DNA from 3 places in the Nonomuraea sp. NPDC048881 genome. Region 2 is predicted to be linked to each of the others. Evidence: riboswitches for the same ligand, from Rfam matches in the RefSeq annotation. Region 2 holds a riboswitch; each other region holds the start of a gene.
The links. A riboswitch is a leader RNA that binds a small molecule or an ion and turns the genes downstream of it on or off. The one in region 2 is predicted to bind cyclic di-AMP.
Positions count from the first base shown of each region.

Region 1: another riboswitch for cyclic di-AMP. It lies ahead of AB0C33_RS33485 (hypothetical protein); the one in region 2 lies ahead of AB0C33_RS27675 (CHAP domain-containing protein).
Region 3: another riboswitch for cyclic di-AMP. It lies ahead of AB0C33_RS17355 (C40 family peptidase); the one in region 2 lies ahead of AB0C33_RS27675 (CHAP domain-containing protein).

Region 1 covers NZ_JBEZGC010000011.1:9,642-19,341, reverse strand. Annotated here, with positions in the region: gene AB0C33_RS33500 (M50 family metallopeptidase) at 1-812, shown strand, start outside; gene AB0C33_RS33495 (amidohydrolase family protein) at 839-1,984, opposite strand; gene sigJ (RNA polymerase sigma factor SigJ) at 2,135-3,043, shown strand; gene AB0C33_RS33485 (hypothetical protein) at 3,059-4,036, opposite strand; cyclic di-AMP (ydaO/yuaA leader) riboswitch at 4,042-4,180, opposite strand; gene galT (galactose-1-phosphate uridylyltransferase) at 4,249-5,319, opposite strand; gene AB0C33_RS33475 (DeoR/GlpR family DNA-binding transcription regulator) at 5,316-6,095, opposite strand; gene AB0C33_RS33470 (TrpB-like pyridoxal phosphate-dependent enzyme) at 6,350-7,660, opposite strand; gene AB0C33_RS33465 (HAD family phosphatase) at 7,756-8,394, shown strand; gene AB0C33_RS33460 (uridine kinase) at 8,348-8,977, opposite strand; tRNA gene AB0C33_RS33455 (tRNA-Gly) at 9,057-9,127, opposite strand; tRNA gene AB0C33_RS33450 (tRNA-Pro) at 9,217-9,293, shown strand; gene AB0C33_RS33445 (DinB family protein) at 9,371-9,700, shown strand, end outside.
Region 2 covers NZ_JBEZGC010000008.1:104,912-114,611, reverse strand. Annotated here, with positions in the region: gene AB0C33_RS27715 (carbohydrate ABC transporter permease) at 1-636, opposite strand, end outside; gene AB0C33_RS27710 (sugar ABC transporter permease) at 633-1,589, opposite strand; gene AB0C33_RS27705 (extracellular solute-binding protein) at 1,646-2,986, opposite strand; partial or broken gene AB0C33_RS27700 (IS5/IS1182 family transposase) at 3,500-3,794, shown strand; gene AB0C33_RS27695 (hypothetical protein) at 3,823-4,338, opposite strand; gene AB0C33_RS27690 (RNA polymerase sigma factor) at 4,514-5,782, opposite strand; gene AB0C33_RS27685 (YciI family protein) at 5,828-6,265, opposite strand; gene AB0C33_RS27680 (methyltransferase) at 6,421-7,239, shown strand; gene AB0C33_RS27675 (CHAP domain-containing protein) at 7,295-7,990, opposite strand; cyclic di-AMP (ydaO/yuaA leader) riboswitch at 8,004-8,141, opposite strand; gene AB0C33_RS27670 (Gfo/Idh/MocA family oxidoreductase) at 8,259-9,212, opposite strand; gene AB0C33_RS27665 (aldo/keto reductase) at 9,232-9,700, opposite strand, start outside.
Region 3 covers NZ_JBEZGC010000004.1:464,416-474,115, forward strand. Annotated here, with positions in the region: gene AB0C33_RS17315 (response regulator transcription factor) at 1-316, shown strand, start outside; gene AB0C33_RS17320 (hypothetical protein) at 334-510, shown strand; gene cimA (citramalate synthase) at 698-2,275, opposite strand; gene AB0C33_RS17330 (thioredoxin domain-containing protein) at 2,472-3,116, opposite strand; gene AB0C33_RS17335 (O-methyltransferase) at 3,250-3,897, shown strand; gene AB0C33_RS17340 (Uma2 family endonuclease) at 3,968-4,519, shown strand; gene AB0C33_RS17345 (branched-chain amino acid aminotransferase) at 4,542-5,639, opposite strand; gene AB0C33_RS17350 (3-isopropylmalate dehydrogenase) at 5,840-6,886, opposite strand; cyclic di-AMP (ydaO/yuaA leader) riboswitch at 6,986-7,145, shown strand; gene AB0C33_RS17355 (C40 family peptidase) at 7,176-7,739, shown strand; gene AB0C33_RS17360 (NAD(P)-dependent alcohol dehydrogenase) at 7,723-8,715, opposite strand; gene AB0C33_RS17365 (DUF2306 domain-containing protein) at 8,897-9,532, shown strand; gene AB0C33_RS17370 (response regulator transcription factor) at 9,505-9,700, opposite strand, start outside.

The DNA.
Region 1 (9,700 bases), on a different contig from region 2:
CCGACACCAACACGTGCGTGATCCCCACCACCGAGGTGCGCAAGACGTGCGCGCCCACCGACGAGCGCACCCCGGCCGCCAAGGCGGGCGTCAAGGTCGGCGACCACATCGTCTCCCTCGACGGCCAGAAGATCGCGACCTGGCAGGACGCCACCCGCCTGATCCGCGGCCACGGCGCCGGCCCCGTCAAGCTGGGCATCGTTCGCGACGGCAGGCCGATGACGCTCGACGTCACCCTCATCGCCCGCGACATGGCGAACCCGACCGACGAGACCAAGATCGACAAGGGCGTCGGGTTCCTCGGCGTCGTGCCCTCCCAGGTCTTCGAGCAGCAGAGCATCGGGCAGGTGCCGGGCTACATGAGCGACCTGACCGGCCGCGTCGTGGGCTCGATGGTCAACCTGCCGGCGAAGATGGTCGGCGTCTGGAACGCCGCCTTCTCCGGCGACAAGCGCGACCCCGAGGGCCCGGTCGGCGTGGTGGGCGCGGGCCGGCTCGGCGGCGAGATCCTGGCCTCCGACATGTCCAACAAGAGCAAGCTGTTCACCTTCGTCAGCCTGCTGGCCGGGTTCAACCTGGCGATCGGCCTGTTCAACCTGATCCCGCTGCTGCCCCTCGACGGCGGCCACATCGCGGGCGGCCTGTGGGAGGGGATCAAGCGCGGCTACGCCAAGATCCTGCGCCGCCCCGAGCCCCGCTACGTCGACATCGCCAAGGTGCTGCCGCTCACGTACGCGATGGCGTTCGTGCTGATCATCATGGCCGGTCTGCTGGTCTACGCCGACCTGGTCAACCCCCTCACGCTCGGCTGACCCGGCCGGCGCGTCACGGGCGGGGGTCACCGCGCCTGGCGCACCCCGCGACGCCAGACCTCGGCGATGTCGCCGACGGCGGTGACGTCCTGGGTGGCGTCGCCCTCGACCAGCACCAGGTCCGCGCGCAGACCGGGGGCGATCCGGCCGCGGTCGGCCAGCCCGAAGTGCCGGGCGGGCACGCTGGTCGCGGCGGCCAGCGCCTCCTCGGCGCCGAGCCCGGCCTCGGTGAGCAACCGCAGCTCGCGGTGCAGGCCGGCGCCGTGGGCGGGCACGAATGGCGTGGCGTCCGTCCCGGCGAGCAGCGGCACGCCCGCGCGGCGCAGGGCCCGCAGCGCGCCGACGGCGTTGGCGGAGCTGCCCGGGCGGGCGCAGTCGGCGGTCTCGACGTGCTGAGCCGTGATCGCCTCGAAGTAGGCCAGCGTGGTCACCACGAAGACCCCCTGGTCGCGCACCCGCCCGGCCAGGCGCGGCGAGGCCGGGTCGTCCGGCGTCAGGTCGGTCCACACGTGAGCCAGGCCGTCGACGCCGGCGTCGAGCGCGATCCCCACCTCGGCGGCGGTGACCGCGTGCGCGACGACCAGCAGGCCCGCCTCGTGCGCCGCCGCGGCCAGGGCGGCGGCGACCTCCGCCGTCATGACGGGGAGGTCGGCCCCGTGCACGGCGCCGTCGTCAATGACGATCTTGAGGTAGTCGGCCCCCTCGGCCAGCCTGGCCTGGACGAACGCCGGCGCCTGCGCCGGGTCGGAGACGAAGTCGATCGCCGTGACGTCGAGCCCGTCCAGGACGGTGCCCGCCAGGGCCGTCAGCAACTGGGTCGGGTGCCCGCCCGGAGCGGTGGCCAGCGTGCCGGCGCTGCGCAGGTCGGCCACGTCGTCGTTCTCGGCGGCCAGCCGCCGCTGCCCGGCGAGGATCTGCGGCAGGCAGAACATGTCGAGCTCGGTGGTGACCCCGTACCGCAGGGCCTGGGCCAGGCTGCCGTCGAACACGTGGGTGTGCGCGTCGATCAGGCCGGGCAGCAGCGTCCTGCCCGTGCCGTCCACCTCGGCGTCGGCCAGGTGGCCCGCGCCGCTGCCGACAGCGGCGATCAGGCCGTCCTCGATCATCACGTCGGCCGTCGCGACGGTCTGCTCGCCGTCGAACACCCTGACGTCGCGGATCAATGTACGCATCGAAGCTCTCCCTTGTGAGTCGTGACGCCACCACAGAGGGGCAACCGGCCGGGAACTGTGACATGAGTGGCATAGATCACGCTTGATGCCTTCATGTCACAATCGCCACGCGTCGGGACTCTTCGGTTACGACAGACGAGGAGGCACGCCATGACACCGACCCCGCGGCACCCCGCCGACGCCGCCACCGAGCAGTTCCTCGGCTACCGGGAACTGCTGTTCTCCGTGGTCTACAACATGCTCGGCAGCGTCGCCGACACCGAGGACGTGCTGCAGGAGGCGTGGCTGGCCTGGTCCGCCCGGCACCGCAGGCCGGACGCCGGACCGGTGGAGAACGTCCGGGCCTACCTGGTGCGGATCGCGGTGAACCAGGCGCTCGCCCGGCGGGCGGACCTGAGCCGCCGGCAGGAGACCTACGTCGGCCCCTGGCTGCCGGAACCGCTGGTCACGGCCCCCGACAACACCGGAGGCGCCGCCGAGAGCGGGGAGTCGTTGTCGATGGCGGTGCTGGTCGTGCTGGAGACCCTGTCACCGCTGGAACGAGCGGTCTTCGTGCTGCACGAGGTGTTCGGATTCAGCCACCCGGAGACGGCCGACATCCTCGGGCGCACGCCCGCGGCGGTCCGGCAGCTCGCGGCCCGCGCGCGCCGCCACGTCCACGCGCGCCGTCCTCGTCACCGGACCCAGCCCGACGTCCACGCCGAGGTGACCGAGCGGTTCGCCGCGGCCGCCCTCGGCGGTGACCTGCGGGCCCTGCTGGAGGTGCTGGCGCCGGAGGTGACCTTGTGGACCGACGGCGGCGGCAAGGGACCGGCCACCAGCCTGCATCCGGTCCACGGCCGGGACCAGGTGGCGGCGCTGTTCATGTCCGTCGCCGCGACGCTGACCCCGGGCGCGGTGGACCTGCGTTACCGGCGGGTGGCCGGCGACCCGTGCGCGCTCGTCTTCTCCGGTGACGGGCCGCTGGCCGTGGTCGTCGTCGATCTCACGCCCGAGGGCGACCGGATCGCCGCCGTCTACTCCGTCACCAACCCCGACAAGCTCACCGGCATCCGCTGAGCTGCCGGTCCGCGGCTAGTTCATCGAGATGTGCACGTGGTCGTAGTGGTTCTCGGTGATGCTGCCGCGGTCGGACATCGAGCGCCAGCCCGAGCCCTGGTTGATGCGCTGCTTCCAGATCACGTACTTGACGCCCAGCTTGGCCTTGTTCTTCAGCGCCCAGTCGGCCAGCCGGTCGCCGAGGGCGTTGTTGACGGCGCTCGGCATGGTGCCGCCCGTGCTCATCATGAAGTCGCAGGCCCGGCCGAGCGGGTGCTCGCCGCTGGAGCCGGACCGGAAGCAGCCCACCTCGTACGGCAGCGAGAAGTTCTTCTGCACCTGCGCGCGCATCAGCCGGGTGCGCGGCGTGATGTTGTCCGAGCCGGCCGGCAGCTCGGGCGCCCAGCTCCCGTCGGACTTCTTGCCCGGCCCGAACGGCACCAGGTCCTGGAGCTTCTTCTTGATGTCGTCGATGACGTCCTGGGCGTCGTCGCGCTGCTCGGCCACCTCCGCCGTGCCCGCCTTCAGCTCCGTCGCGAGCGCGGCGGCGGCCGTGGCGGCCTTCTTCTGGTCGTCGCGGGCCTTGGCCACGCTGTCCACGACCGCCTGCTGCTCGGCGGTGAGCTGTTCGAGCACGGCCGCGCCGCCGCCGTCCGGGGTCATCATGAACGCCGGCAGGGAGGTGTCGCCGTTCTGGTAGCGCAGCCGGGCGATCTCGGCGACCCGCTGCTCGGCCGTGGCCAGCGCCTGCTCGGCGGCGGTGAGCCGCTGCTGGGCCGTGGTGGCGGCCTGCTGGGCCTTGGCCAGCTCGACCCGCTTGAGGTTGTACGTCTCGATGAGCTTGTCGACCTTGCGGTTGAGCTCCTTGAGCTGGGCCCGCAGCTGCGCCTCGGACGGCTTGGGCGCGGCCGCCACGGCGGCTGCCCCGGAGACCGAGGCGGCGGCCGGATGGACGAGCAGGGCGGTGGCGGTGATGAGACCGACGGCAAGACTCGCGGGGGACGAAGCCGCCACGTGGTTGTTCCTCTCCCTCTGCCGGCCGGGTTAGCTGACGGGTTCGGGCACGGGAGCAGTCCCTACCACTTGCGCGGATTCACCCCGGATGCGATGGGTCCCCGGCTCCCGGGCAACACGCCCGGGATTAGGCATACAACGACCGTTATGGCCGATGTCTAACGGGATATTAGTGGTAGATCACGAGTCATGCGACTTTAATGAGAAACCAATTAGTGATCAATTCGTGATCGCAACATGCGTGCCGCCTCCTCCGGCAGCACGTCGTTGACGAAGGCCCCCATGGCCGACTCCGAGCCCGCCAGGTACTTCAGCTTCCCGGGCGCCCGCCTGATGCTGAACAGCTCCAGGCGCAGGTAGGCCAGCTCGCGGCCGTACCGCACCGGCGCCTGGTGCCAGGCCGAGATGTACGGCATCGCGACCCCGAACAGCGCGTCGAGCGCCCGCAGCACCGAGGTGTACAGCGGCGCGAACGCGGCCCGCTCCTCCTCCGACAGCGCCGCCAGGTCGGGCACCTGCCGGTGCGGATACACGTGCACCTCGAACGGCCAGCGCGCGGCGGCCGGCACGAACGCCGTCCAGAGCTCGTTGGCGGCCACCACCCGCGTGCCGGCGGCCTGCTCGGCGGCCAGCACGTCGGCGAACAGGTTGCCGCCCGTGTGCCGAGAGGCGGCCCCCAGCTGGAGCTTGGTGCGCGGGGTCACGTAGGGATAGGCGTAGATCTGCCCGTGCGGGTGGGGGAGCGTGATGCCGATCTCCTCGCCCCGGTTCTCGAAGCAGAACACCTGTTCGACGCCCTCCATGCCGGACAGCTCCGCCGTGCGGTCGGCCCACGCCTCCATGACCAGCCTGACCTGCGCATTGGAGAGCCTGGAGAAGGAGGAGGAGTGGTCGGAGGTGAAGCACACCACCTCACAACGTCCGACACCCGGCCGCACCTCACTCAGGCCGCCGACATCCCCGTAAGTCCCAAAATTTCCGGAGAAAGAGGGGAAGCGGTTCTCGAACACCACCACGTCATAGTCATGGGCCGGGATCTCCGACGCCCGCGTGGCGGACGACGGGCACAACGGGCACTCGTCGGCCGGCGGCAGGAACGTCCGCGTCTGCCGGTGGCCGGCGATCGCGATCCACTCCTCGGTCAGCGGGTCGTAGCGCAGCTCGGAGGCCACCGGCCGCGGATCGAGCGGCCGCCGGTCGATCGCGCTCCGGTCGGCGTCGTCGCGCCGGTCGAAGTAGATCAGCTCTCGGCCGTCTGCCAGGTGGGTGATGGTGCGCTTCAAGGCGTGCCCTCCGCGATGATCAGTTCTCCGGCCCGTTCGGCCAGCTCGGTGCGTGCTTCCTCGGGCAGCCCCGCGTCGCTGATGACCACGTCGGCCTCGGTCAGCTCGGCGATCGTGCTGATGCCGACCGTGTTCCATTTGGTGTGGTCGGCGGGGACCACCAGCCGGTGCGCCGCGGCCACCAGCTCCCTGTCGGTCTCGGACTCCAGCAGGTTGGGCGTGGTGAACCCGGCGCGCAGGCTCATGCCGTGCACCCCGAGGAAGAGCGTGTCCACGTGCAGGCGGCGGATGGCCGCCACCGCCACGGGGCCGACGAGCGCGTCGGAGGGCGTGCGCACGCCGCCGGTCAGCACGACCGTGCGGTCGGCGCGCGGGTTGCGGTGGAAGACCTCGGCGACGGGGATCGAGTTGGTGATCACGGTCAGCTCGGCCACCGCGACGAGGTGGTGGGCCAGCGCCCACGTGGTGGTGCCGGCGGAGAGGGCCACGGCGGTGCCCGGCCGTACGAGGGTGGCCGCGTGCCGCGCGATGGCCTCCTTCTCCTGCTGCTGGCGGGCGGACTTGGCGGTGAAGCCGGGCTCCTCGGTCGAGCCGGGGCCGAGGGCCGTCGCGCCGCCGTGGACCTTCTCCAGCAGCCCGCGCTCGGCCAGCACCTCAAGGTCGCGGCGTATCGTCATGTCGGAGACGCCGAGCTCGCGCACGAGGTCGGCCACCCGGACGCCGCCGCTGCTGCGTACGCGTTCGAGGATCGTCTGCTGACGCTGCTGTGCGAGCACGCCCACCCCTTCCAACAGATTCCACCAAATTATGACACGAGTTTGTTGAGGAATGTTAGGTCACGGCGTATCGCTTGTGCGGCCCGCGGGCAGGGGAGACCTTGTAGGTCACGATCCCGACCGTCGGAGGTGAGCCCATGGCGAAACGTGCACGCAAGGGCAGGGCGCGCAAGAAGAAGAAGGCGAACCACGGGAAGCGCCCGAACGCGAACTGAACACGGGTGGCCGCGGATCTCGCGGCCACCCGTGTCATCTCAGCCGGGCAGCTCGGTGAGCGCCTGGTCGAGGCGCTCCTGCGGAAGCGAGTAGTCCTCCAGTTCGCCGGCCAGGTGGCGGTCGTAGGCGGCCAGGTCGAAGTGGCCGTGCCCGCACAGCGCGGTGAGGATCACCTTCTCCTCGCCGCTCTCCTTGCAGCGCAGGGCCTCGGCGATGGTCTCGGCCAGCGCGTGCGTGGGCTCGGGGGCCGGGACGATGCCCTCGGTCCGCGCGAAGCGCACACCCGCCTCAAAACACTCGCTCTGGGTACGGGTCACCGCCTCGAACAGCCCCAGCTCGTACATGTGGGACAGCAGCGGCGCCATGCCGTGATAGCGCAGCCCGCCGGCGTGGATCGGGTCGGGGACGAAGGAGTGCCCGAGGGTGTGCATCTTCAGCAGCGGCGTCAGCCCGGCGGTGTCGCCGAAGTCGTAGGCGTACACGCCGCGGGTGAACGACGGGCAGGCGGCCGGCTCGACCGCCCTGAACCGGGTGCCGATCCGTCCGGCCAGCTTCTCCCGCAGGAAGGGGAAGGTGAGACCGGCGAAGTTGGAGCCGCCGCCGGTGCAGCCGATGACCAGGTCGGGCAGCTCGGGCAGCTGCGCCAGGGCCTCCTCGCCGATCACCGTCTGGTGCATGAGGACGTGGTTGAGCACCGAGCCGAGCGCGTACCGGGCCTCGGGGTTCGCGGCGGCCACCTCGACCGCCTCGCTGATCGCCAGCCCCAGGCTGCCGGGGGAGGCGGGGTCGTCGGCCAGCGCCTTGCTGCCCGCGCCGGTGAGGGGGGAGGGGCTGGGGTGGACGGTGGCGCCGTACACGCGCATGAGCGAGCGCCGGTACGGCTTCTGGTCGTAGGACGCCCGAACCATCCAGATCCGGCATTCGACGTCGAACTGGGCGCAAGCGAACGCCAGGGCCGACCCCCACTGTCCCGCGCCGGTCTCCGTGGTCAGCAGCCGCACGCCCTCCTTGGCGTTGTAGTACGCCTGCGGCACGGCGGTGTTCGCCTTGTGCGACCCGGCCGGTGAGACGCCCTCGTACTTGTAGTAGATGCGGGCCGGCGTGTCGAGGGCCTTCTCCAGCCGGTGCGCCCTGATCAGCGGCGTGGGCCGCCACAGCCGGTAGACGTCGATGACCTCCTTGGGGATGGGCACGTAGCGGTCGCCGCTGACCTCCTGCGCGATGAGCTCCATGGGGAACAGCGGCGCGAGGTCGTCCGGCCCGACGGGACGGCGAGTGCCGGGATGCAGCGGCGGCGGAGGCGGCACGGGAAGATCGGGAACGATGTTGTACCAGTTGCCAGGGATCACCGTTTCAGTTTGAGCCGCCCCTGTGGGCCGTCAAGGGTCTGGACACGGACACGTTCCTTCTTTACCTTGGTTGAATCAGTTCACAGGAGGAGCATATGAAAATCGATGCGGTCGTGTTCGACATCGGCGGGGTGCTGGAGCTGACGCCGTCCCTGGGCGTGACGGCCAGGTGGGAGGAGAAGCTCGGCCTGCCCGCCGGGCACATCGACGCCCAGCTGGAGCCGACCTGGCTGGCCGGGGCGGTCGGCGAGATGACGGAGGAGCAGGCCGGCGCCGAGGTGACCAAGGTGCTCGGCGCGCACGCCGGGGCGTTCATGGACGACGTCTGGACGGAGTACCTCGGCACGCCCAACACCGAGCTCATGGCGTACCTGGGCGCCCTGCGTCCGCGCTACCGCACGGGCCTGGTGAGCAACAGCTTCGTCGGCGCCAGGGAACGCGAGCAGGCCGCGTACGGCTACGCCGGCCTGGTGGACCACATCGTCTACTCGCACGAGGCGGGAGTGCGCAAACCGGATCTGCGCATCTACCTGACGGCCTGCGACGCCCTCGGCGCCGACCCCGCCGCCACGGTGTTCCTCGACGACCACGAGCCGTACGTCGAGGGCGCCCGCGCGGCCGGCCTGCACGCCGTGCGCTTCACCTCGAACGCCCAGGCGGTCGCCGAGCTGGACGCGCTGCTCGGGCTCAGCCGTCCGTCAGCACCGCCGGCCGGTCCGGATGGTCGGCCCTGACCACCACGTCGGCGGCCCGCTGCGGGCGCGCCTCGCGTTCGTACCGCTCGTAGGCCGGCAGCCGCCACCGCTCGTCCTGCGGCGTGCGCCGCGCCAGCGCCCCCGCCGACAGCCACACGTGCACGCTCACCTCGAACGGCAGCCCCCGCCCCAGCAGCAGCGTGCCGTCCACGAGCACCACCCCGCCCGGCGCCAGCTCCCGGTACGGCAGCCGGTACGCGCGATCGATCCCGCTGTCCCACAACGCCGGCAGCACCCGCCCCGAGCCGCCCGGCTCCAAGGGTTCGAGCACCTCGCGCAGCAGGCCCTTGACGTCGAGCCAGTCCTCGTAGAAGACGTCGGGATCGGTCCGGCCGTGCTCCAGCCGGAGGGAGGCCGGCCGCAGGAAGTCACCCGCCGACACCCGCAGCACGGGCCTGCCGCGCAACCGCAGCGGCGCGACCAGCTCGTCGGCCAGCGCGCCGGGCCCCGCCGCGGGCGCCCCGTCGACCGCCACCCGCACCCAGGCGTCCTTGGGCCGCGCGGCGACGAGCTCGGCCAGCTCCTCGACGAGCGCCTCCCGGGAGATCGGACGTGCACGCATCGACGCCAGCCTACGCCCCCGAAGATCACAAAAGGCCAGGCCCCCCGAACCGGGGATGACCTGGCCTTTCGCCTGCGAGAGCGGACGACGGGAATCGAACCCGCGTAGCTAGTTTGGAAGACTAGGGCTCTACCATTGAGCTACGTCCGCGCGAACCGGTCGAACTCTGGTCTAGACTTCATCCGGTCGTCAGGGCGTAAGCGTACCGGAGTCACGGACCGCATGCGCACCCGGCGAGGCGGGGCGTGGCGCAGCTTGGCAGCGCGCTTGCTTTGGGAGCAAGAAGTCGCAGGTTCAAATCCTGTCGCCCCGACCAGGTCATCGGCCCCCTCCGACGCGGAGGGGGCCTTGTTGGTTCGCGGACCCGGACGAAGTGCCCATTAAGGTCGAGGCGTGACAGACAATCGTGTGCCCCCGCCCCTCACCGGCGACGAACGGACCGTGCTCGGCAACTGGCTCGAATGGCATCGCGGCACGCTGGCCGTCAAATGCGCCGGCCTGACCGACGAGCAGCTCAGGCTCCGCTCCGCCGAGCCGTCCGCCATGTCGCTGCTCGGCCTGGTCCGGCACCTGGCGCACGTGGAGCGCGTCTGGTTCCGCCGCGTGCTGAACGGCGAGGACATCCCCCGCCTGTGGAACAAGGACGTCGACAACGACGCCGACTTCAACGACGTGGACGACGCCTCGGTGGAGGAGGCGTTCGCCACCTGGCAGGACGAGATC
Region 2 (9,700 bases):
CATGTAGTCGTTCCACATGAGCATGAAGGTGTTGATGCCGAGCACCGCCATGCCCGGACGCACGGCCGGCAGCACGACGTTCCACCAGATCCGCAGCGTCGCCGCGCCGTCCACCCTGGCCGCCTCGACCAGTTCGTTCGGCACGGCCTGGCGCGTGTACTGGGTCATCAGGAACACGCCGAACCCGTTGAGCAGGTAGGGCAGGATGATGGCCTTCAGGGTGCCGGTCCACTCCAGGCTCACCATCATGCGGTAGAGCGGGACCACGCCCATCTGCTGCAGCGGCACCGCCATCGTCAGCAGCACGAGCAGCAGCAGGATGTTGCGGCCCTTGAACTGCAGGCTGGCGAAGGCGAACCCGGCCAGGGTGGAGATGATCACCACGGACACGGTGACGATCGCCGCGCTGAAGAAGGAGTTGGTCAGGCCGAGCAGGAAGTGCGCGTCCTCGTTCTCCAGCACCGCGACGATGTTCTCGCCGAGGTTGCCGCCGGGCAGGAACTTCGGCGGCACCGACACGGCGTCGGAGTTCGTGCGCGAGGCGATGACGAGCATCCAGTACAGCGGGAACGCCGACAGGAAGATCGCCACCCCGAGCATGACCCGCGTCATGACGGTCGGTTTCCAGCCGGTCACTTGGCGCCTCCGATCCGCCGGACGAACAGGAAGTTGACGGCCGCGCCGATGAGGATCAGCAGGAACAGCAGCCAGGCGGCCGCCGCGGCGTAGCCGTAGTCGAACTCGCGGAAGCCCTGCTTGACGACGAACATCGCCACCGTCTGGAACTGGCCCTGCGAGCCGCCGTCCACGTTGCCGTTGTAGAAGGTGGTCGGCTCGGAGAACAGCGTCAGGCCGCCGATCGTGGAGTTGAGCACCACGAAGATCATGGTCGGGCGCAGCATCGGCAGCGTGATCTGCCAGAACTGGCGCCGCCGGGACGCGCCGTCGATGGCGGCGGCCTCGTACAGGTCCTTGGGGATCGTCTGCATGCCGGCCAGGAAGATGATGGCGTTGTAGCCCGTCCAGCGCCAGTCGACCATCGCGGCGATGGCCAGCCAGGACGGGAAGCGCTCGGCCCGCCAGTTGATCTTGTCCCCGCCGAACCAGCCCAGGACCCAGTTGACCAGGCCCCAGTCGCGCGCGAACAGCTGGGTGAACACCACCGCGACCGCGACCACCGAGGTGACCAGCGGCAGCAGCACGCTCATGCGGATCGGCAGGCGCCAGCGCAGCTTCTTGTTCAGCGCGTTGGCCAGGAACAGGGCCATCAGCATCTGCGGGATCGTGGCCAGCAGGAAGATGCCGACGGTGTTGGTGACGGCGTTCCAGAAGTCCTCGTCGGCCAGCAGCGCGGCGTAGTTGCCCAGCCCGGCCCACTTGGTGTCGCCGGCCAGGTCGTAGTCGTAGAGCGAGTAGTAGAGCGTGAAGGCCAGCGGGAACAGCCCGAAGGCGGCGAACAGCAGGAAGTACGGGGACACCAGGGCGTACGGCATGGCCTTGACGTCGAGTCGAGAACGCCAGAGGCGGCCGGGCGGGCGATCGCGGCGATGGTGGTTCCGCGCCGCCCGCGGAAGGGTGTCGAGGCTCATAACAGACCTTTCAGCGGCAAGCCCGGCCCGCCGGCGGCGGGCCGGGCGGGGGAAGATCAGCCCGCGGCCTTCACCGCGTCGTCGACCAGCTGCTGCCAGGCCTTGTCGTAGGCCACCGAGCCGTCGTCCATGCCCTGGATGACCGACTCGACCGCGTTCTTGACCTGCGCGTGCTTCACCCCGAGGAAGACCGGCTGCAGGCTCTCCGCGGACTTGGCGAAGATCTCACCGATCGGGGCGTCGCTGAAGAACTCGTTCTTCGCGCCCTGCACGGCGGCGTCGGCCTGGGCCTTGCTGTTGCTCGGCATGTTGCCGAAGTCGGTGAAGATGCTCGCCTCGGTCTGCGCGCTGGTCAGGTAGTCGGCGACCTGCGCGGCCTCCTTCGGGTGCTTGGACTGCTTGGGCACGGCCACCCACGAGCCGCCCCAGTTGCCGCCGCCGCCGGGCACCGAGGCGACGTCCCACTTGCCCTTCATGCCGTCGCCGGCGTTGCCCGAGACCACGCCGAGCATCCAGGACGGGCAGCCGACCGTGGCGAAGGCGCCCTTCTGGGTGCCCGCCGCCCACTCGTCGGTGAAGTTGCGCAGCTTGGCCGTCAGGCCGGACTGGCTGAGCTTGGAGGCGAAGTCGAAGCCCGCCTTCACCGCCGGGTTCTTGTCGACGATGAGGTTGTTGTCCTTGTCGAAGTAGGCGACGTTGCCGTTCTTGGCCGCCTCCTGGTACAGCACCACGTTGTAGAGCGTGTTGGTGCCGTCGGTGAACTTGGTGTCCTTCACCTTCGCCTGGAACTGCTGGCCGACCTTCATGAAGTCGTCCCACGTCGGCCACAGGGCGGCGACCTTCTCGCGGTCCGTGGGCAGCCCGGCCTTCTTGAACAGGTCCGTGCGGTAGCACAGGCTCATGCCGCCGATGTCGGTGCCGAGGCCGAAGATCTTGCCGTCGGCCGTCACGCCGTTCTCCCACTTCCAGGCGGGGTAGTCGGCCTTGCGGCCCTCAAGGCCGTACTCCTTCAGGTCGGCCCACCACTCGGGGTGCGCCTTGGCCAGGCCCATGCCGCCCTCGTCGATGCCGACGACGTCGCCCGCGCCGTTGCCGGACTGCAGCCACTGGATCATCTGGGGCCAGTACTGCTGCTCGAACTGGTCGGTCAGGTGCTCTTCCTTGATCTGGATGTCCTTGTGCTCGGCGTTCCACTTCTCGATGGCGTTCTTGTAGCCGAAGTTGGAGCCGCCGCCGAAGGTCTGCACCCGGATGGTGACGGGCTCGGCCGCCGCCGCGGAGGAGGCGGGGCTGTTGCCGGCGGCCGGCGTGTCGCCGCTGCCGCACGACGCGACGGTCAGCGCCGCCGCGGCCAGGGCTGAGGCCGCGGCCAGACCGCGACGCTTGCTGATCATCATGAGAGACCCCTTCTCGGGTGACTGATGGGAGGTGCACCGCGGCACGCGCTCCGCCGCGGTGGGAGTGTTTGGGAGCGCTCCCACAAAGGGTGCACTTACCGGCTGTGTCCGTCAATCCGCCGAAACGGAACCGTTACCAATCGTGCGTTTTGCCACCCAGAATCAGGATTTAAGGGGATGAAGGGTGTGAAGGGCTGTTTGGGAGCGCTCCCACCTCAAGAGACATCTTTCGTGCCGCATCAAGGGCATGTCGCCCGGACCCTCCAGGCTTGCTCCCGGTCAGGTATGGCTGTCACGGAGCGTGACGATCTTCTGGAGCGTTCCAACGAGTTGACTCGGGGCCCGCCCGCGGCGTCCGGCGCGGCGTCGGCGGCGTCCGGCTGAGTGGCTGCGCGGATAGGGGCGGTTGGGGAGACTGGTGGCAGAGCGGGTACGAGTCCTGGCGATCATGGAATGCGACGTGCTCGGCCACGACGATCCGCACCACTGGACCTGCTGGACGACCTCCGGCCCCTGCCCGACGATATCACCGTGCACCTGGACGCCGGCTACGACTCCGACAAGACCCGCCCCCTGCTTGCCGAACGTGGACTGGACGGCCGGATCGCGCACAAGGGCGAGAAGGCACCGGTCCAGGCAAGCGACAGGTGGCATGGGGAGCGTACCCATGCCTGGCAGAACGCCTTCCAGCGCCTCGCCCGCTGCCACGAACACCACGCAACGGTCATTGCCGCGTTCTTACGCGGCCTGATCCGACGGGCCTGGACAACCCCACCGCTGGGACAACCGGCCCAACCGCCACCCGTGAACACACGCCCGACGGCGCGTCGAGCGGTTCACTGCTCGTCGTCGAGGCCCTCGACGTCGACAGGCTGCCTTCCGTCGAACGTCACGAGGATTCCGTAGGGGTCCGCCAGCCGGAGCCTGCTCTCCGTGAAACGGATTGCCCAGGTTTGGTCGGCCCACACGGTTGCTTCGGGACCTGCCAGTGGCAACTCCGGAAGGTCGAGCCAGCTCAGTTCCTCAGTTGTGAGTTCGAAGTGCGATTCCCGGAGTCGGGTGCGGCAGTACTCCAAAGCTCGGTCGACGAAGACATCGAAGTGGCTCACGACGTCGTGAGCGAAATGGAGGGTGGCCTCTTCTGGCGGGGCGGCCGGCTCGATCACCAGACTCATCCCGGTCTCGACCGCGCCTGCCGGCTCCGGGAAGTAACCGGTCCAGCAGGCCAGCGATGGAGGGCTCTCCATCCTTCTCAACACAACCCCGGCGATACGCACGGTCGCGGGCAGTTTCGCGTCAACGCCAGGCTCTTCAGCGCCCGAGCTTCTCGTGGGGGCGCCGTTGTCGGTCATTGGCTCAGCATAGGTCCAGCCTGGTCACGATGATGATCGACAGCCGAGGCACGTAGCCACTTGCGCCCTCCGCCCCAAGCCCTATTCGCGCGGTCTGTAAGTGCCCGGCCCAGCGGTCGGCCCAGCGGTCGGCAGAGTGCCCGCCACAGCGTCCGGCCTCAGCCTGATGCGGGCCTCAGCAGGCGGCGGCGCGTTCGTGGAGCAGGGCGCGCTCGCGGGAGTTGCGGGTCATCGAGGCCGCCCGTTCGAACTCGGCCCGCGCCTCGCCGCGCCGGCCCAGCCGGAACAGCAGGTCGCCGCGGACGCTCGGCAGCAGGTGGTAACCCTTGAGCGCCGGCTCGTCCACGATCTGGTCGAGCAGGTCGAGGCCCACCGCCGGGCCGTAGGCCATCGACAGCGCCACCGCGCGGTTGAGCTCGACGACGGGGGAGCGGGCCAGCCGGGCCAGCGACTCGTACAGGCCGGCGATGCGCACCCAGTCGGTGTCGCCGGGGTCGAACGCGCGGGCGTGGCAGGCCGCGATCGCGGCCTGCAGCGTGTACGCCCCCGCCACGCCCGCCCCCTCCTCCTCCAGGCTCGCGGCCCGTTCCTCGGCCAGGCTCTCGGCTCGGGCCAGGGCCGCCAGCCCGCGGCCGATGAGCAGCCGGTCCCACCGGGTGCGGTCCTGTTCCAGCAGCAGCACCGGCTCCCCGGACGGGCCCACCCGGGCCGCCGCCCTGGACGCCTGGATCTCCATGAGCGCGACCAGCCCGTGCACCTCGGGTTCGGCGGGCATCAGCCCGGCCAGCACCCGGCCCAGCCGCAGCGCGTCCTCGCACAGGCCGGGCCGCATCCAGTCGTCGCCCGCGGTCGCCGAGTACCCCTCGTTGAAGATCAGGTAGATGACCTCCAGCACGGACGACAGGCGTCCGGCCAGCTCGGCGCCCTGCGGCACCTCGAACGGGACCTTCCGGTCGGCCAGGGTGCGCTTGGCCCGCACGATCCGCTGGGCGGCGGTCGGTTCGGGCACCAGGAACGCGCGGGCGATCTCGTCGGTGCTCAGGCCGCCGAGCACTCGCAGCGTCAGGGCCACCCGCGCCTCCATCGACAGCGCCGGATGGCAGGCGGTGAAGACCAGCCGCAGCAGGTCGTCCTCGATCTCGTCGGGCTCGGGCGGCTCCCCGGCGGTCTCCAGCCGGTGGCCCAGCTCGGCCAGGTTGCGGGACATCCGCTCGTTCCTGCGGATCAGGTCGACGGCGCGGCGCTTGGACACCGTCATCAGCCAGGCGCCCGGGTTGCGTGGCACGCCGGATTCCGGCCACTGCTCCAGGGCCGCGACCAGCGCGTCCTGGGCCAGCTCCTCGGCCAGGCCGACGTCGCGGACCAGCCCGGCCAGGCCGGCGATGAGCCGGGGCGCCTCGATCCGCCAGACCGCCTCGATCGCCCGGTGGGTGTCGGAAGCCATCACCGGCTCATGACACCAGCACCGTCCGGGGTCCGCAAGCCGAGGTCAGCTCTCCCGCCCGCCCAGACGCCGGCGCATGGCCTTCTCCCGCTCGACCTCCGCCGGGTCGGACGAGGCCGCGTCGGGCGCGTCGGAGGCGTCGTACACCCGCCACACGTCCAGGCCGATCCCGTCATAGCCCTCGGGGACGGGCACGCGCATGGCCCATTCCAGAGCCTCCTCCCTGGACTTCACCTGGATCAGCCAGAACCCCGCGATCAGCTCCTTGGCCTCGGCGAACGGGCCGTCGATCACCGTGGCCCGGCCGCCGCTGTAGGCGATCTGCGCGCCCTGCGAGCTCGGGTAGAGCCCCTCGGCGGCCAGCAGCACCCCGGCCTTGGCCAGCGCCTCGTTGTAGGCGTGCATGTTGTCGACGAGCTCCTGGCTGGGCAGCGCCCCGGCCTCGGTCTCCCCGTTGGCCTTGCCGACGATCATGAATTTCATCCTGCCGTCCCTTCCGTCCGCGGCCCCGGGGCGGAGCCGGCCTCGCCGAAGCGTCGAACGGGCGCCGGCCGGATCGACACGCGGGCGCGGACCGTCCGCTTCCAGGGCACCGTACCGGTCGTGCGGCCGGGTGGCCGATGTGCCATCCTCGCCCCATGCACCAACCCGCACAAGACGCCCCCGTCCCCAACCGGGCCCTCTGGGACGAGCGCGCCCGCGTCCACGGCTCCACCTCGGCCGACCGGTTCTACGACGTCGACGCCTTCCTCGCCGGCCGGCAGACCCTCTACCCGCTCGAACGCCGCCTGGCCGGCGACGTCGCCGGCCGGGACCTGCTCCACCTGCAATGCCATTTCGGCCTGGACACGCTGAGCTGGGCACGGCTCGGAGCGCGGGTGACCGGCGTCGACTTCTCCCCGGTGGCGGTCGCGCGCGCCCGCGACCTGGCGGCCAGGGCCGGGCTGGCGGCCACGTTCGTCGAGGCCGACACGCAGCGGCTGCCGGAGTCGCTGGCCGGCGGCTTCGACCTGGCGGTGGCCACGTACGGCGTGTTGTGCTGGATCGGCGACCTGGACGCCTGGATGCGCGGCGCGGCCATGGCGCTGCGGCCGGGCGGGCGGCTGGTGCTGGTCGACCTGCATCCGGCCTACGCGACGGTGTCCTCGCTCGACCCGCTGGTGGCCGACTGGCCCTACGGCGGCGGCCAGGCCCACCGGGAGACGGTGACCGGGACGTACGCCGACGCCGCGGTGGTGACCGAGGCCCACGAGGCGGTCGAGTACCCGCACTCGGTGGGCGAGATCGTCACGGCGGCGGCGCGGGCCGGGTTCACGGTGGCCGAGCTGGGCGAGCACGTCGAGACCGACATGGACCCGCGCGGCCTGCTGGCCGAGGGCGCGGACGGCCGGTACCGGTTCCCCTTCGGGGACTCGCACCTGCCGATCCTGTACTCGCTGCTGGCGGTCCGGCCCTGAGACGCGGCGAGCGCGCGTCCCTCGTACGGGGACGCGCGCTCGGAGCGTGGGGAGGTCAGCTCGCGTACTGCGGGTATCCGTAGCCGACGACCTGCGACTTCGGACGGACGCGCTCCTCGACCTTGCCGTTGCCGGTGTTGCCCTCGATCGTGGAGATCGTGCCGTCCTGGTTGTCCTTGACGACGAAGCCGACGTGCTGGATGGCGTCCAGGCTCTTGCTGCCGCCCCAGGAGAAGAAGACCACCGCGCCGGGCCTGGCCTCGGCGCCCCAGCGGTCGTTGGCGGCGAACCACTTGGCGTGGGCCACGGTCCAGGCGTCCCAGCCGACCTGCGGGCGGGCGCCGGTGTGCTCGCCGACCCAGGAGACGAAGATCGAGCACCAGGGGGCGTTCAGGTACATGGCGCGGGTGCCGCCGTCGCGGGCGATGGTCTCCGCCGCGCGCTGGGAGTCGGCGTACCACTTCTGGAACTTGGTGCCGCCGCCGTAGGCGTTCTCGGAGGTGCCGACCTGGGCCTTGGCCATCGCCAGGACCTGCTGGGCGGTGACGTTGACCTGGGTCTCCTCCGCCTTGCGGGTCTGGGCGGCGGTCTGCGGCGCGACGGCCGAGTGCCCGGCCGCGGCGGCCGGGCCGGCGCTGTCGGCGGCGGCGGCGGTGGCGTGGGCGCCGATGGCGGAGGCGAGGATGGCCGCGCCGAGCGCGGCGTGAGCGTAGGTGATCTTCGGGGCACGGATGGGACGGTGCGTGGCCATCGAGGGCATTGACTCCTTGCTTCCATGCCGCTTACCGGGTTAGCTGACGGGTTCGGACGTGGAAGCTGCCCTACGGCACCGAAGTGCCGATTCACCCCAAAGGACGTGGGTCCCCGGTTCCGCCCGAAGGCGGATTCAGCGGTCACAGGACGATCCTGTGAAATGTCTTGCGATGGTTGGACAAAGCCGGACAAACCGGACGTCTGCCGCGAGATGCCCCACAAGGTAATACATCGGGCAAGAGCAAGGCAAGTGGCTAAAGGTCCAGCTAGGAGAGTTGCGCCCGCGCTTCGGCCAGAAGCCCCATCATGGCAAGGGATTCGTCAAGCGGCATGATCGCGCTCTCCGTGCGGCCCTCGATCGTGGCCGCGCGCACCTCGCGCAGCTCGCCCGCGTAACCGTTGTCGGCCGGGGCGAGCACCAGCTCCTCCGTCTCCATCGACGGCCCCGACAGCAGCACCCGCCGCGGCGCCCAGAACGGCGCCAGGATGTCGGCCCGCATCGACGTGCCCACCACGCTCGCGTCGTTGGCGTGATGGGCCAGCAGCGACACGTCCACCAGGGCCCGCCGCCCGTCCGGGTACAGCAGCAGCCCGCCGGCCTCGGCGTCGACCCCGCTGGGCGCCAGCGAGCCGGCCATGCGCAGCTCCGCGGGCATGCCGAGCAGCAGCTGGGCCAGCCCGAACGGGTAGATCCCCAGGTCGAGCAGGGCCCCGCCGCCCAGCTCCGGCGCCCACAGCCGATGGGCGGGGTCGTAGGGCAGCGCGAAGCCGAACGAGGCCCGCACCGACCGGATCTCGCCGAAGCGCGGATCGGCCGCCACCCGCTGGATGAGCGGGTTGAAGCGCATCCACATGGCCTCCATGAGGAAGACCCCGGCCGCGCGGGCCAGCGCCACCATGCGCTCGGCGTCGGCCACGTCGGCCGCCAGCGGCTTCTCGCACAGCACCGACTTGCCCGCCGCGATGGCCGCCTCGGCCACCTCCAGGTGCTGGGCGTGCGGCGTGGCGACGTAGATCGCGTCGACGGCCGGATCGGCGCACAGGGCCTCGTAGGAGCCGTAGGCCGACTCCGCGCCCAGCTCGTCGGCCAGCGCCCGCGCCCTGAGCGGGCTCCGCGAGCCGACGGCGGCCACCCGCATGCCGGGTTCGGCCACGATGGCCGCTCCCACGGTACGCGCGATGCCGCCGGTCGCCGCTATTCCCCAGGTGAAATCTCGCACGACCGAGATCGTAGAGCGCTCAGGTCAGGTTGAACGAGTCGGGGTCGGGCCCGATCCGCCGCCCCGCGTTCATCGCGCCGATGGCCGCCATGTCCTCGGTGTCGAGGATGAAGTCGAACACGTCGATGTTCTCCTCGATCCTCGACGGCGTGACCGACTTGGGGATCACCACGTTGCCGAGCTGCAGGTGCCAGCGGAGCACGATCTGGGCGGGCGTCTTGCCGTACTTCTCCGACAACACGCGCAGCGCCGGGTCGGCCAGCAGCCCCTTGCCCTGCCCGAGCGGGCTCCACGCCTCGGTCAGGATGCCGTTGGCCTCGTGGAAGGCCCGCATCTCGCGCTGCTGGAAGTACGGGTGGAGCTCGATCTGGTTGATCGACGGCGTGATGTCGGTCTCCTCCATCAGCCGGGTCAGGGTGGCGACCGTGAAGTTGGAGACCCCGATGGCCTTGGCCCGTCCGTCCCGGTAGATCTTCTCCAGCCCCCGC
Region 3 (9,700 bases), on a different contig from region 2:
GGGCGACGTCCTGCTCGACCCGGCGGTCACCGGCCGCGTCGTGGCGGCCTACCGGCGTACGGCCCCCGCCCCGTCGCCGGCGGCCACGGGGGTGACCGCCCGGGAGGAGGAGGTGCTGCGGCTGGTGGCGCACGGCCTGTCCAACACCGAGATCGCCGGCACGCTGTCCATCACGGAGGCGACCGTCAGCACCCACATCAACCGCCTGCTGGCCAAACTCGCCCTCCGCGACCGCGCCCATATGGTCCGCCACGCCTACGAATCCGGCCTCGTCCGCCCCGGCGACTCCCCGGACGACGTCCCCCCGACCAGATGACCTGATTCCATGAGGTGATGACCGCCACCGAAGCGTCCAGGAACTCCGCCGCCGTGATCGCACCGGCTCCCACGATGGTCAAGGCGTTCCTGGCGAGAAGCACGGCCTCCCTGGACCCCGACTTCGAAACCGACGTCGCCGCAGCCCGCGAGGCGCTCGACGACGAGATGAGGGACACGTGGCCCGACGCCTGATCCGGTGCACAGGGATGCTCATCGCAGCCGAGCACGGCAGGGTGGCGGCGACCGCGCGGATCGTGGTCGCCCCCGCCGCTTTCGACGATCTCCGCCTGAGCTCCCCCAGCCGCGCGGCGCCCCCAAAGCGTAGCCCGCTCGGAGCGCGCACCCCAGGAACCGCTCGGGGCGCGCGCCGCCGCCGGGGTCAGCTGCAGTCGCGGCCGGCGCGCAGCAGGCCGTACGTGACCGCCTGCTCCAGCGCCTGCCAGGAGGCGTCGATGATGTTCTCGGCCACCCCCACCGTCGCCCACTCGGCGGTGTCGTCGCTGGAGGTGATGAGGACGCGGGTGACGGCGTCCGTGCCGTGGGTGCCTTCGAGGATGCGGACCTTGTAGTCCACCAGCTCCAGCCTGGCCAGCTCGGGGTAGAGCTGCTCAAGCCCCTGCCGTACGGCCTTGTCCAGGGCGTTCACGGGGCCGTTGCCCTCGCCGGTGGCGACGATGCGCTCGCCCTTGGCGTGCAGCTTGACGGTGGCCTCGCTGACCAGCTCGCCGCCCTTCGTCCGCTCGACGATCACCCGCCACGACTCCACCTCGAAGTGCCGCCGGCGCGCCCCCTGGACGGTGTCGCGCAGCAGCAGCTCGAACGACGCGTCCGCGGCCTCGAAGGTGAAGCCCTGCGACTCCAGCTCCTTGACGCGCTCGACGAGCGTCTTGGTGTGCTCGGGGGTCAGCTCGTAGCCCAGCTCGCGGCCCTTGAGCTCGACGGAGGCGCGGCCGGCCATGTCGGAGACGAGCATGCGCATGTCGTTGCCCACGGCGGCCGGGTCGATGTGCTGGTACAGGTTGGGGTCGACCTTGATGGCGCTGGCGTGCAGGCCGGCCTTGTGGGCGAAGGCGGACATGCCGACGTAGGGGGCGTGCGAGTTGGGGGTGACGTTGGTGACCTCGGTGATCGCGTGGGCGATGCGGGTCATGTCCGCCAGCGCCTCCCGCGGCACGAGGTCGAAGCCGCGCTTGAGCTGGAGGTTGGCGACGACGGTGAAGAGGTTGGCGTTGCCCGAGCGCTCGCCGTAGCCGTTGGCGCAGCCCTGGACGTGCGTGGCGCCCGCCTTGACCGCGGCGAGGGTGTTGGCGACGGCGCAGCCGGTGTCGTCGTGGCAGTGGATGCCGACGCGGGCCCCGGTCTGGACGGCCGCGTGCACGGTCTCGGCCAGCTCGTCGGGCAGCATGCCGCCGTTCGTGTCGCACAGGGCGATGACGTCGGCCCCGGCTTCGGCGGCGGTCCGCAGCACTTCCAGCGCGTAGGCTGGATTGGACGTGTAGCCGTCGAAGAAGTGCTCGGCGTCGAGGAAGACTCGCTGTCCCTCCGCACGAAGGTGAGAGACCGTGTCGCGGATCATCGCGAGGTTCTCCTGGAGAGTCGTGCGGAGGGCCAGCTCCACGTGCCGGTCGTGGCTCTTGGCGACAAGGGTCACGACCGGCGCGCCGGATTCGCGCAATGCGGCTACCAATGGGTCGTCGGCGGCCTTCACACCGGCCCGGCGGGTCGCGCCGAACGCGGCGAGCTGCGCGTGCTTCAGGTCGAGCTCTGTTCGAGCGCGCCTGAAGAACTCTGTGTCCTTGGGGTTGGCGCCCGGCCAGCCCCCCTCGATGAAACCGACGCCCAGGCTGTCCAGCTGCCGTGCGATGGCGAGCTTGTCGACGACGGTGAGGTTGAGTCCTTCCTGCTGCGCGCCGTCGCGCAGAGTCGTGTCGTAGACGTGGAAGCGGTCGTCGGCCATGAAGTCTCTTCTTTCGGATCCGTGTCCTGGAAAACAAAAAGACCCCTCACGGACGTGAGAGGTCTGCGCGCTGGCGGTGTCCCTGTGTCAGCCAGCGCGCCTGCCGATAATGAGCAGACCGTAGAACATGGTGCCTGCCAGTCTGCCACAGGGATTCACCATCTGGCACATCGGTCTCAGCTTGTGGACACGACCTTTACACTTGCACGCCGGCGCCCCCGGTGACGGCGCGTTCGAGGGCCGCCGGGTCGAACACCTCGTTGCCGAGCTGCTGCCCGTCGAGCAGGACGGTCGGCGTGCCCTGGATGTGGATCTTCGAGGTCTCCGCCAGGTGGGTCTTGGCGTACGACTGCGAGGTCACGCACTCGTCCACCGAGGCGCCGGCCTTCCTGGCGGCGGCCACCAACTCCTGCACGGTGAAGCCCGAGGCCGAGCCGTGCGGGGCGGGCTGCATGGCGTAGAGCTCGTCCCTGAAGGCCAGCCAGTTCTCCTCCGGCACGCATCGGGCGGCGGCCGCGGCCCTGATGGAGTTGGAGCGCATGGGCTCGTCCTGGAAGATCGTCACGGGGTGGAAGACGACCTTGAGCCTGCCCTCCCTGGCCAGCTTCTGGATCGTGCCGTCGACCTTGGAGTGCATCTCCTTGCAGATCGGGCAGTCGAAGTCCTCGTACACGTCGAGCACGGGGGCGTCGCCGGACCTGTCGGCCAGCACCATCGAACCGTCTAGCTGCCTGGTCAGGCGTACCGACCCAGCCGTCTCACCCGGCTCCGAGAAGGCCAGCACACCGAGCACCACCAGCGCCGCACACGCGACCGCGACCGCAACCAACCGCTTCATCATCCGCCCACTTCCAGCTCACCGATCGCGCAGACCCTACCAACGCCGGAACCACTCTCCGGACAGCCGCCCGGGGCGGCTCCCTCATTGGTACCTGATGACGATGAGAGAACGCTGTGAGGGGAGAATGACCTTCATGAAGGCGAACCTCCTCGACCCCGCGGTGGGCCGGTACATCCTCGACCACTCCACCCCGCCCGACCCCCTGCTCGACGAGCTGGCGCGGGAGACCGCCGAGGCGACGGGCGACGCCGCCAGGATGCAGATCTCCGCCGACCAGGGCCGGTTCCTGACCATGCTGACCCAGCTCACGGCCCCGGCCGTGGCGGTCGAGGTGGGCACGTTCACCGGCTACTCGTCGGTGTGCATCGCGCGGGGGTTGTCCGGCGGGCGGCTGCACTGCTTCGACGTGAGCGAGGAGTGGACGTCCATCGCCCGGCGCTACTGGGAGCGGGCGGGCGTGACCGACCGCGTCTCGCTGACGCTCGGGCCCGCCCTGGAGACGCTGGCCGCCTTCGACGAGCCGATCGACCTGGCCTTCCTCGACGCCGACAAGGGCAACTACCCCGGTTACTACGAGTTGCTGGTCGAGCGGCTGCGGCCGGGCGGCCTGCTGCTGGCCGACAACACGCTGCGCAGCGGCCACGTGGCCGACCCGGCGCACTCGGAGACGACGACGGTGCAGATCCGCGAGTTCAACGACCTGGTGATCGAGGACCCCCGGGTGAGCGTGGTGATGCTGCCGGTCGCCGACGGGATCACGATGATCAGGAAGAACCACTAGATCGCGGGACGCCGCCGCCGTTACTCTGAGTGATCCTTTGGAAACCCCCGGGAAGCATGAGGACGGCGGCATGGTCAGGCCCCTGGAAGAGCGCTACCGCACCGTGCGCGAGCTGTTCCCCGAGTTCCGCATCGAGACGGTCCAGGGCCGGATCGTGGTGAACGAGCCGGGCACCTGGCAGCACAACACGATCCTGTCCCGGACATTGTTCCAGCTCGCCGCCGCGGCGGCGGTCCGGGGCTGGGAGATCTGGCCGAACATCACCGTCTACCTGGGCCCCGGCCACGATCTCTACGTGCCCGACCTGGCCGTGGTCCCGCGCCGGCCGCGGCTGCACGAGGAGCACGCCGTCCACGGCGCCTCGACGATCCTGCTCGTGGACGTCGTCTCGGTGGCCACGACGTACGACGTGCACTTCGTCAAGACGGGCGGGTACGCGCGCGGCGGGGTGCCGCTCTACCTGGTGATCGACCCGTTCCAGCGGTTGGTGACGCTGTTCGGGGGGCCTGGCGGGCGGCGCTACCGCAGCGAGAACGTCGTCTCCCTGGGCGAGCCGGTGTTCCTGCCCGACCCGTGGAACCTCCACGTCGACACCGCGGCCCTGACGGAGGCCGGCGCCTGAGACGCCGGCCGTCCGCGCGGCTCTAGCCGATCTTGTGGATCCAGTTGCGGGTGTCGGGACGGGCGCCGTACTGGATGCCGACGAGCTCCTCGCGCACCCGCATCGTCACCGGGCCGGGGGTGCCGTCGGCGATGGTCCAGGAGCGGTCGTCGCCCCTGACCGAGCCCACCGGCGTGACCACGGCGGCGGTGCCGCACGCGAACACCTCGGTCAGCTCGCCGGAGGCGCAGGCGGACTCCCACTCGTCCACCGAGATCAGCCGCTCCTCGGTCTCCAGGCCGAGGTCGCCGGCCATCTCCAGGATCGACTCCCGGGTGATGCCGGGCAGCAGGGTGCCGGTGAGCGCCGGAGTGACGAGCTTGTTGCCGAAGACGAAGAAGAGGTTCATCCCGCCCATCTCCTCGACGTACTCGTGCTTGTGGGCGTCGAGCCAGACGACCTGGTCACAGCCGTTGTCGACGGCCTGGCGCTGGGCGACGAAGGCGGCGGCGTAGTTGCCGCCGCACTTGGCGAAGCCGGTGCCGCCGGGCGCGGCGCGCGTGTACTCGGTGGACAGCCAGACCGAGACGGGCTTGATGCCGCCGCTGAAGTACGAGGCCGCCGGCGAGGCGATCACCATGTACTTGTAGGTCTTCGACGGGTAGTTGACGCCGAGCCCGGCCTGCGTGGCGAACATGAACGGGCGCAGGTAGAGGCTGTGGCCCTCGGTGGTCGGCACCCACTCCTTGTCGGCCGAGACCAGCAGCTCCAGCGACTCCACGAACGCCTCCTCCGGCAGTTCGGGCATGGCCATGCGCTCGGCCGAGCGGTTGAAGCGGGCGGCGTTCGCGTACGGCCGGAAGGTCGCGATCGAGCCGGAGATCTGCCGGTACGCCTTCAGTCCCTCGAACAGCTCCTGCGCATAGTGGAAGACCGAGGTCGCGGGGTTGAGCGAGAGCGGCCCGTACGGCATGAGCCGGGCGTCGTGCCAGCCCTCGCCGTCGGTGTAGTCGATCGAGATCATGTGGTCGGTGAAGACCTGCCCGAATCCGGGGTTCGCCAGTACCTGCTCCCGCTCGGCCGCGGTGCGAGCGTGGTCGGAATGCTGCACGTCGAAGCTGAGCTTCTGAGCGATGGTCATGACGGAGGTCCTTCTCTCTACGAATCTGCGACTTCGAAAGCTGATTCTGTTAGCTACTGCCCGCGAGCAGTATTCGTACTTCCTAGTGTCTCGCGATTTGGGATAGCAAGAGGCAGTTGGGGTGGTTAGATCCGGCGAACGCGAAAAAGCGCCTGGCAGTCCGTGTTCGGACCGCCAGGCGCGTGCGGGGCTAGGCGGTCCTAGCCGGCTACTCGCGCGGCGATGTCGTCGCCGATCTCGCTGGTCGTGCGGCCGGCGCGGCCGGTCACCCGCTCGGCGATGTCGGCGGCCACGGCCTGCTCGACCTTGGCGGCCTCGGCGTGCAGGCCGAGGTGGTCGAGGAGCATGCCCACGGACAGGATGGTGGCGGTCGGGTCGGCCTTGCCCTGACCGGCGATGTCGGGCGCGCTGCCGTGCACCGGCTCGAACATGCTCGGCGAGGTGCGCTCGGGGTTGATGTTGCCGCTGGCCGCCAGGCCGATGCCGCCGGCGATCGCGGCGCCGAGGTCGGTGATGATGTCGCCGAACAGGTTGTCGGTGACGATCACGTCGAAGCGCTCGGGCTGGGTGACGAAGAACATCGAGGCCGCGTCGATGTGGCTGTAGTCGGTGGTGACGTCGGGGAACTCCGCGGCCACGCGGTTGACCGTGCGCTGCCAGAGGTCGCCGGCGAAGGTGAGCACGTTCGTCTTGTGGACGAGCGTGAGCTTCTTGCGGGGCCGCGACTGAGCCTTCTGGAAGGCGTACCGCACGACGCGCTCGACGCCGTGGGCGGTGTTCAGCGACTCCTGGGTGGCGATCTCGTGCGGCGTGCCGCGGCGCATGACGCCGCCGGTGCCCGCGTAGAGACCCTCGGTGCCCTCGCGGACGACGACCATGTCGATGTGCTCAGCGGTGGCGCCGGCCAGCGCGGTCTCGACGCCGGGGAACAGCTTGACCGGCCGCAGGTTGACGTAGTGGTCGAACTCGAACCGGAGCTTGAGCAGCAGGTCGCGCTCCAGGATGCCGGGCGGCACGCTGGGGTCGCCCACGGCGCCGAGCAGGATCGCGTCGTAGCCGCGCAGCTCTTCGAGCACCGCGTCGGGCAGGGTCTCGCCGGTGCGGTGGTAGCGGGCTGCGCCCAGGTCGTAGTGGGTGGGCTCGATCTTCGTGCCCACGGCCTCCAGGACCTTGAGCCCTTCGGCTACGACCTCGGCGCCGATGCCATCCCCGGGGATGACGGCCAGGCGGATGTTACGCGACTCCATGGGCGGTACCTTACCGGCTCGTCTCGGCTGACGAACACATCATCTCAACAACCGGACAATCCGTTTTGGGGGGATTGCGACCTTTTGACCGTTTCGTTAGAGTCCGACGAGCCTAATCCACGCAGCCGCTGCGTGGAGCCGGGGACCCACCTTTCCCCCCGGGGCGAATCGGCTGCGCCTCCCCCCCGAGGAGCCGCCGTAGGGCTACTTCCAGGCCCGAGCCCGTCAGCTAACCCGGTCGGCCACGTGGAAGGACAGTCCCCTGTCTAGCATCGCCATCCTTGTGGCGGTGGCAGCGGGCGCCGCAGGTCTCGTGCCTGCCGCCCCCGCGGCTCCCGCCGCTCCGGCCGCCCCCACCCCCTCCATCACCCTCACCGGCCCCCAGGTGAAACAGGTCCAGGAACGGCACGTGCCGAAGCCGGCCTGGAAGGTCGCCCTCGAATACGCCATGGACAAGCGCGGCACCCCGTACGTGTGGGGCGGCGCCAGCGAGCGGGGCTACGACTGCTCGGGCCTCATGCTCCGAGCCTACGAGGACGCCGGCATCGAGCTCCCCAGAACCGCCGCGGAGCAGTACGGCGCCTTCTCCAGGAAGATCGCCTGGAAGGACCTCAAGCCAGGCGACCTGGTGTTCTTCAGCGGCCTCGGCCACGTCGGCATGATCTCCAAGCCCGGCTACATGGTCCACTCCCCCCACACCGGCGACGTGGTGAAGGAGGAACGCCTGTCGCAGTGGCGCAGGCAGGCCTTCGTCGGCGCGGTACGCCCCGACCCCAAGGGCGTCAAGCGCTGGGCCGACTACAAGCAGCTCCAGAAGGCCCCCGCCCCCGCCATGCTCACCGCGACCCTGTGACGACGACCTTCCCCGGGGCGTGCCCCTCCTCCTGGTAGCGGACGGCCGCCGGGAGCTCGCCGAAGGGGAAGGTCCGGTCGATGACCGGGGTGACCGCGCCCCGCTCGATCAGCCCGGTCAGCGTCAGCAGGTTCGCCCTGTTGCTCCCGCAGCGGACGACGTCCGCCCTGACGATCCGCTGCGGGACGAAGGGCCCCGACGCGAGCGCGGCGAACATGTGGCCGGCCGGCTGCACCCAGCGGCCGGCCGGCCCGCCGACCAGCACGTACGTGCCCTTCCTGGTCAGCACGCGGCGGCAGTCCGCCAGCCGGCGGCCGCCCGCCACGTCGAGCAGCAGGTCGAAGCGCCGGCCCGACGCCGCGAAGTCCTCCTTGGTGTGGTCGATGACGTCGTCCGCGCCGAGCGAGCGGACCAGGTCCGCGTTGCGCCCGCTGCACACGCCCGTGACGTGCGCCCCCAGCGCCTTGGCCAGCTGCACGGCGAACGTGCCCACGCCGCCGGACGCGCCGTTGACCAGCACCTTCTGGCCCGGCTGGAGGCGTCCCTCGTCGCGCAGCGCGATCAGCGCGGTGTTGGCCGCCATCGGCACCGCCGCCGCCTGCTCGAACGACAGGCCCGCCGGTCTGGGCGCCACCTCGCCCTGCCGCAGGCAGACGTACTCGCCGAAGCCGCCCCCGAGCGACATCGCGTACACCTCGTCGCCGGGACGGAACAGCGTGACGTCCTTGCCGGCCGCCTCGACCTCCCCCGCCACGTCGGCCCCGAGGACGGCGATGCGCGGCCGGCGCAGCCCGACCCCGCCGCCCATGACCCGGGCCAGGTACGGCTCCCCCCGCATGAAGTGCCAGTCGTAGGGCTGCACGGACGTGGCCCGCACCCGGACCAGCACCTCGTCGTCGCGCGGCACGGGCCGCTCGACGTCGGTCAGGACGAGCTGGTCGGGCGAGCCGAACGAGCGCAGGACGTACGCCTTCATCGTTTTCTCCCTCGTGCCGCTGATGTGCCGCCAGTGTGGGCGTGACCTGCGCGGACGCTCAACGGTCGAAAGGCGACGGCTCGATGGCCGAAAGTACGACGGCCCGCCCGCCGATGGTGCGAACCAGGACCGGCCGTCCGCGCGATGACCGGGCACGGGCGCGGGCGGCACGCTCTCAGGCATGAGATGGATCGCACCCGCCGGGCTGCTCGCGCTCAGCGTCGTCCCGCTGGTCGCCGGCGCAATCCGGGTGACCGAACTGGCCGCCGGCGCCCCCGTGACGGCGGACAACGCGCGCTTCTTCGCCATGCCCGTGCCGGTGTTGCTGCACATCCCGGCTTCCCTGGTGTTCTGCGTCCTCGGCACGTTCCAGTTCCAGGCCCGGTTCCGGGCCGGGCGGCCGGGGTGGCACCGCGCGGCGGGGCGGGTGCTGGTGGCGTGCGGGCTGGTCGCGGCGCTGTCGGGGGTGTGGCTGACGCTCTTCTCCGACCTTCCCGCCGGCGACGGGATGTTGCTGGCCGCCTTCCGGCTGCTGTTCGGGACGGCCATGGCCGCCTGCCTCCTGCTCGGCCTGGCCGCGATCCGGCGGCGCGACGTGGCCCGGCATCGCGCCTGGATGACCCGCGGGTACGCGATCGGGCTCGGCGCGGGCACGCAGGCGTTCACCCTGGCGTTCGGGCTGGCCGCCTTCGGGGCGCCCGGCGAGCTCGGCCGGGCGCTGCTCGTCGGCGCGGGCTGGGTGATCAACCTGGCGGTGGCCGAGTGGGTCGTCCGCAGAACCCTCAGAGGTCAGGTGCGTACGCGGTCGGTCTCGTAGGCCCACATGGCGATCTCGACGCGGTTGCGCACGCCGAGCTTGGTCATCAGGCTCGCGACGTGGCTCTTGACCGTGCTGAGCGAGATGTGCAGCTCGCGGGCGATCTCGCTGTTGGTCCGGCCGCGGGCCACGGCGCGCAGGATCTCCTCCTCGCGGCCGGTGAGCGCC